One region of the Anabaena sp. EIM26 genome, then DNA from elsewhere that is predicted to be linked to it. Evidence: predicted binding sites of a transcription regulator. Region 1 holds the regulator's gene; each other region holds the start of a gene.
The links. Region 1 encodes NtcA, which controls nitrogen genes in cyanobacteria. Its sites were predicted from a motif close to TNTGTANNNNNNNNTACANA; they were not measured.
Positions count from the first base shown of each region.

Region 2: AC012T_RS10240 (DUF3155 domain-containing protein) is a predicted target of NtcA. The motif match lies at 1,259-1,278, and genes of this name have one in related genera.
Region 3: gifA (glutamine synthetase inactivation factor IF7A) is a predicted target of NtcA. The motif match lies at 1,068-1,087, and genes of this name have one in related genera.

Region 1 covers NZ_CM172472.1:3,483,693-3,485,964, forward strand. The annotation lists gene AC012T_RS15180 (DUF3084 domain-containing protein) at 1-702, opposite strand, end outside; gene ntcA (global nitrogen regulator NtcA) at 946-1,617, opposite strand; gene fabI (enoyl-ACP reductase FabI) at 1,997-2,272, shown strand, end outside.
Region 2 covers NZ_CM172472.1:2,369,594-2,371,865, forward strand. The annotation lists gene AC012T_RS10235 (cofactor assembly of complex C subunit B) at 1-481, shown strand, start outside; gene AC012T_RS10240 (DUF3155 domain-containing protein) at 912-1,229, opposite strand; gene AC012T_RS10245 (GAF domain-containing sensor histidine kinase) at 1,897-2,272, shown strand, end outside.
Region 3 covers NZ_CM172472.1:304,734-307,005, forward strand. The annotation lists gene AC012T_RS01225 (class I SAM-dependent methyltransferase) at 1-783, opposite strand, end outside; gene gifA (glutamine synthetase inactivation factor IF7A) at 1,153-1,353, shown strand; gene glnA (type I glutamate--ammonia ligase) at 1,441-2,272, opposite strand, start outside.

The DNA of each region.
Region 1 (2,272 bases):
CTGATCACGCTTTTCAATCGCTTCTTGACGATTAGCAAGTTCGCGATCGCGTTTTTCAATAGCTGTCTTCGCTTCGTCAATGGCTTTTTTCGCTTCCACATACAATCGCTGGCGTTCTGTCTTTAATTGTTCAACTGCTGCCTGTAATGTCTTACGCTGATTATAAAGGTTTTCTAATTCTCCTCTGGCTTGTTGGTACTGACTCGCCACTTCCCCCAGTTGGCTTTGAGTACCTTGGAGTTGAGCTTGCGTTTTAGCTTGTTGGCTAATGGTGCGATTAAGTTGAGCTTGTGTTATCCGTTGTTTGGCATTCGCCGCTTGCAAGGACTGATTAATTTTCTGTAAATCTTGTTGTGCCCGGGTTTGTTCTTTCCTGGCTTGATTGAGCTTGTCTTCTACCTGACTTTTTTCCGTTTCTGCGGTTTTGAGTTGTTCTCGCTTATTTCTGAGGTCATTTTGAATGTCCTCTAATTCAAATACTCCTTTCCGCAATCCTTCATCAGCAGCAAATAAAACCGCTAGAGTTGATGCAGAAATCAAACCACCAGTAAAAATAGTAACTAGTACCGCCGTTTTTTTGGGACGTAGGTTGAAAAGTGAGAGACGTGCCTTGCCAACTCGTGTGCCAATGCGATCGCCCACGGTGGCAATTACGCCTCCCAAAATTAAAATTGCTGCAATGAGGATGTACCCAGTGGCCATCTTTAACTACCGTTCACGGAGCGTGCCGGAGGCATAATCTTTCCAGATACAGCCTACTACTTTCAACCATAGTCTGTGGGAAAAAGAAGATTGACAAAAGCATGAATTACTCAATTTTTAGATTTACCTCTAATTGTTTGGGAAATGGGGAATGGGGAATGGGTATCGGAGATTGAGGTTATAAATAAATTTCCCCTGATCCCTGTCACCTGTCACCTATTCCCTGCCCCCTGTTCCCTAACTTTATGTAAATTGCCTACTTAAAGTTACAGGTTTATGCACAGTAATCTTCTTTTTGTGGATCGAAATCATTTTTTTCTCACGTAAATCTCCCAGTAACCTGGTGACAGTAACGCGAGTTGAACCAATTGCTTCAGCGATCGCTTGATGAGATAACTTCAAATCAATTGTGATGCCATCAGCGCAAGGTACACCAAAATCTCGACAAAGAATTAATAAAAAACTCACCAATCTAGAACCCATATCTCGGTGAGCAAGCGTTTCAATCATCATCTCTGTCTGAAGAATCCGCGAAGAAAGACCCCGCAGCATTAACATAGATAATTCTGGATTTTCCTTGAGCGCTTGCTCAACTTGTTCAATTGGTGCTGAAAGCAATTCTACAGCGGTAAATGCCACCGCATGGTAAAATCTATCTGATTTATTGCCCGTTAGCAACGACAACACACCAAAAACGCTATTTTCCCGTAGCAGCGCTACCGTTATTTCTTCTCCTGCCTCGTATACCCTGGAAAGTTTTACAGCACCCTTGAGAAGAAAATAAACTCGTTCGGCAGGATCGCCAGGAAAAAAGATCGTTTTGTTGCGTTCAAACGTTTCCACAACCGGAGGAAACGCTCCGGTCGCCATCTGACGAAAAACATTTGCTAGGGCTTTATCTTGTGTCACGATCATCTCCCTTCCCCTACCCAATGCCGGAAAAACAAAAACTGATTACCTAAGAATACACCTGAAAAATCAAGAAAGCACCGTCAACCTTTTTGTTTTTTCCTATACTCAAATTTGCTGCTTTATAGCCATTTGTTTATTATGATACCTAATTCTTGTTATTTTTAGCCATCAATTGTTCATAAGTAGTTTCAAAACCTCAAGTTAAAAGGTTTTTTTCTATAAAAACTTCCGATATCTTTATAACTTCTTAAACAATCAGCAAAAATTTTGTTGCACTCAGCACCCTAATTAATTAGATTTATTGAAAATCACGTCGCCAACAAAGTCAAAATAGGCTCAGATTCTAGTATGCTCCTATTGATTGATCAAATTAACAATTTCTATGCTGAATCTGTCCGGAAAAAACGCCCTAGTAACAGGTATTGCCAATAATCGCTCCATCGCCTGGGGTATTGCCCAACAACTCCACAATGCAGGTGCTAACTTGGGTATTACCTATTTGCCAGATGAAAAAGGCAAATTCGAGAAAAAAGTCTCAGAATTAGTAGAACCCCTCAATCCCAGCTTGTTCCTTCCCTGCAATGTAGAAAACGAAGAGCAAATTCAATCTACCTTTGAAACAGTCCGCCAGCAATGGGGCAAGATAGACATCCTCATT
Region 2 (2,272 bases), 1.1 Mb from region 1:
AGTGGGGTTATTCTTTTTTATTCGCGCTTCTACTAAAGACCGCATAGAAAGAGCGCAATTAATATCTGAGCAAGACGAAGCCGCTTTAATGAGCCAATTGAAGGAATATTTTTTATCCCGATCCTATCGGGTGACATCTGTAGATAAAGAAAAGAATCAAGTGACTTTTGAAGGGTTTGTCAGACCTAGCTGGTTTTTAGCTATATTTTTGACTTTTTTAGCTGCTGTTGGCTTTGCTTGTCTATCACTAGTTTTAGCTCAACTTTTTTCTAGTCAAAGTCCATTTTTATTTTCTTTAGTGCTGCTGTCACCTTTAAGTGGTATATTTTATTGGCAAAAATCTGGAAGACTTGAGAAAGTGTCACTCAAAATGGAATCAATCCAAAGGGAACAACACTCCTCAAGTAAAATAACTGTGATTGGCCATCGAGATGAACTTGCTGAGTTACAGAGGGCTTTACAGTTAGAGATGGTTGATTGAATCTTGGTTGCTAAGACAATCACCTAATGATCAAGTGCGGACTTCTGACTGACTGTTGAAAAAACGGAACAGTAGGGAGGAGGCAAAACAAATCTAGTGTTGGCAGTTTTTCTTACGACTTCTGTCGTAGGGAAAATTTTAGATTGGTTGACAGAGAGTCTTGGCAATCCAAATCATGTTAACACGATTAAAATGCTTTTAAATGCGTTTTTCTCTGTTGCTACTCCCTGCTGCATCAGCATACTAGATATCAACTCCGGCAACTGAGTCGGCTGCAAAGGAGTGGATGTTCCAATTTGGAGAAGCTCTACTGGCAGTTCAGCTACAAACTTAAAAAAAATTGAATTTTTGCATAAACTGAGCAATTTTGCCAGTTAATTAATGTCAGAGTCAGAAGTCAGATTCAATGCGGAAGAGGATCATTTAGATGTTAACGACTGCCCACAGTCACTAATTCTTGACCAGCAGGAGGTTCCAAAACTCGCAGGCTGGGAAACAAGAAATGATTTTCTTCTACGTATTGAGCGCCAAACAGACCTTTTTCAGCCCAGAAATAACGGTCTGTGGTGTGTTCGTTTCTTTTTACAAGTAGCAAGGCAGGAGGCAGGATACCCTCAGCTTGAATGAATTTTCTTGCTGCTGTCACAGGTTTATCTTCGCCACTCTCGATGCTATATTGAGGCACGTGTTCTAAAATCCGTCGTCCTTCTTGGCGACGACGACTTTTCCGTTTACGTCTCCTTGCCAACCTATTGTCCTCCTCTTTCAAGCTAAAAGATTGTAGTCATAGCTACAAAACCCGTCGTAATTATATGAGTTATAGTTTAAAAAATCAATAGTTTTTAATGTTTTGATACAACAAAATTTATCGGTTTGAACTTTAGAAAAAATATTACTAGGTTGTGTGGGAAGGCAGGAGGCAGAAAATAGGAGTTATAGGGGAAGAAAGGTTGTTTGAGCAGATGAGTGAACCTTTTTAACCGGATCTTTCTTTTTGCTATGCTTGACTAAAAATATCATTCCCGGAAATAAAGCATTAATGAGAAGATTTAGGTAAGCTTGATAAGATGAGATAGTAAACAACTTGGTGTCTTTTCTAATTTTCTCTGCTAGTGGAGCATAGGAAAAAATAACTATCTACTAAAAAAGCTGAAAAATCTGATATACAGCAGAATTCAGGAGTCAGGAGTCGGAAGAGTTGTGAGTACCAAGTACCGTTAGCGGTAGCGTGGCGTTTAGCCTGTACCGAGTGCTTGACTCTCCTTCTTACTCATTACTCGTTACTCATCGGTCTGTACTGGCTTGGTGTCTGGCTTTGAATTTAGATTCTGTACGTCATTGATCTGTAATCTGCTGTAGCTTTCTTCCTTCCTGCCTTCTTGTACTAGTCCTTAATTCTGAGTAAAAACTAAAAAATGTTAATGTCTGCCAGTTCTGATTTTATTGCTCTGTGTCGAGAGCAAATATCGCTGCTAACCCAAGGACTGGGAGCGTCTTTGAGTGTTGTATATTTAACGCAGGAATTGGTAGAAACTTCTACGGGTGAGGCACAACTAATTCCGGTGGTTGCTTACCCGGAAACGTCAGTATTAAGGCAAAGGGAGCAATTAGGAGAGGTGGCATTAGGTAAGCAAATACATTTTGATCGGGTTTTGAGATTACCAAATCAACGTGGGAAGTTACTGACAGCAAGATCAATATCTCCTACTCCATTACAGGAATCTGCAAATAAAGATGCAGCCCAACCCAATTTAGAAGATGAAGAGATGTTCTGTGGTAATCAAATTGTTT
Region 3 (2,272 bases), 2.8 Mb from region 1:
ATGAAAAAGAAACACAGAAGTTACCACATGAAAATAATCATCTAAATAAGGCAATTTTTCAGCATTTGCCTGTAAAAGTTGTGGTAATTCCAACGGATCTAGAGACAATAGCTCATTAGATTTACGTAAATAAGCTGGCGACAAATCTGTACCATATAAAGAAACTTGAGGACAAGCTGCGCGTATCATCTTCAGAGTCCGCCCAGTACCACAAGCTACATCTAGAATTCGGATTTGTTTTGGCGACAGAAACTGAAATTTTGCCAAACCGCTTTTCAGCGGGGCGAGAATACGTCGTCGCATGGCATCAGCTGAACCCCCAAACAAAAGTTCCACCTGTAAGTCATATAAATTGGCTGATAGGTTACTCAAATAACCATCAGTTTGATGATGAAAATTCTGCAAATAGTAACTAGGATAACTGTCTTTATCTATTTCTGGTGAAAAGTCTTGTTGGCTATTTTTTATGGATCGTTCCCAGATTAGGGGTAAATCTAGCCAAATTAATGGATAATAGCGGAAAAAATCTTCCCAAGGATTATCAAATAATACACTAGTCGGATATATTCCTTTTTCTGCATCCTGCCAGTCAGTTTCTAGTAGCTGATTTAATCTGTTTCGCAGTTTGGGTATTACCTCTTGAGGTATAAGTTGGCTCGTTTGCGCTAGTGTGGGATGCACTAAGTTTCTTAATTGTGAAGTTAAAATTTTATGAGCAAAGCTGAAGTAATTCTTTCCTTGTTGAAAAGTCTGATAGGTCAGCTTGGTTAAGGTGTCTGACATAAACAATAGATTAAACTTTATTACCGTCAATTATTGTATTGGAATCACCATCAAGAATAAAGCTTTTTGGAAATAAATACTCGTCTTCAACTACGTATAATTCTTGGATTGATCCACGATATTACATACAGCAAGTAGAACAGGACTTACGCAAGATGTGACCGAAAAGCTGATTCTTCCGTAGCGGTAATTCATGAATTACCGCTACTTTCGTTGTGTTGTGCATAAGTCCTATAGAAGTATAGCGATCGCTCAAGTGTAAATTTTTGTAAATTATTTTCAATTCCGTAGCATACGCTACAGAAATCCTGTTACTATAAATGGGTAAGGAAAAAATTCTATTAGTAAGAAATAGTGAGGACTGTAGTTATGTCTATTCAAGAAAAATCTCGTGCGTTAATGGTACGTCAACATCAGCAAGTTAAGAACCGTCAACAATCAATGCTGATGCGTGCTGCACAAGAACTCGGTCTTCCTGAAGAACTATCCCATTATTGGAACCCCATTCAAGGGAAGATAGATCCTACTACACAAACAATTTATAGTAGCAGTCACGCATCTATGAGCTAAGACTTTTGTTTGAATGCTTAAACTAACAGATTGAAAAAAAGCCACCCTCAAGGGTGGCTTGCAAATTTGCTTTACTACTCGTTGCAATTAGCAATCGTAATATAAGAAGAATTCGTAAGGATGAGGACGTAACTGCATTTGCTTAACTTCGTTAGCGAGTTTGTAGTCAATCCAGTTTTGGATGAAATCTTCTGAGAATACACCAGTTTCTGTTAAGAAAGCGTGATCGTTTTCGAGTGCTTCTAATGCCAATTCTAAAGAACCTGGTGTAGAAGGAATTTTCGCCAATTCTTCTGGAGAAAGTTCATAGATATTCTTATCTAAGGGTTCACCAGGATGGATTTTGTTCTTAATGCCATCAATACCAGCGCAAAGCATGGCAGCAAAGGCTAAATAGGGGTTAGAGGTGGCATCTGGACAACGGAACTCTAACCGCTTGGCTTTGGGGTTATTACCAGACAAGGGAATCCGTACAGAAGCAGAACGGTTGCCTTGGGAATAAGCCAAGTTTACTGGTGCTTCATAACCCGGTACTAAACGTTTGTAGGAGTTTGTAGTGGGGTTGGTGATTGCCAACAATGCTGGAGCGTGCTTAAGAATACCACCAATGTAGTACAATCCCATTTCGCTCATGCCAGCATACTTGTCACCGGCAAATAAAGGTTGTCCACCTTTCCAAATAGATTGGTGACAGTGCATACCGGAACCATTATCACCAAAAATTGGTTTTGGCATGAAGGTGACGGTTTTACCGTACTTTCTGGCAACGTTCTTGATGACATATTTATAAGTCATCAGCCAGTCAGCAGCTTCGATTAACTTACCAAAGCGGAAACCTAATTCACACTGACCACCTGTAGCAACTTCGTGGTGTTGTTTTTCAATGGGTACACCACAGTCTTTCATAGTTAGCAGCATT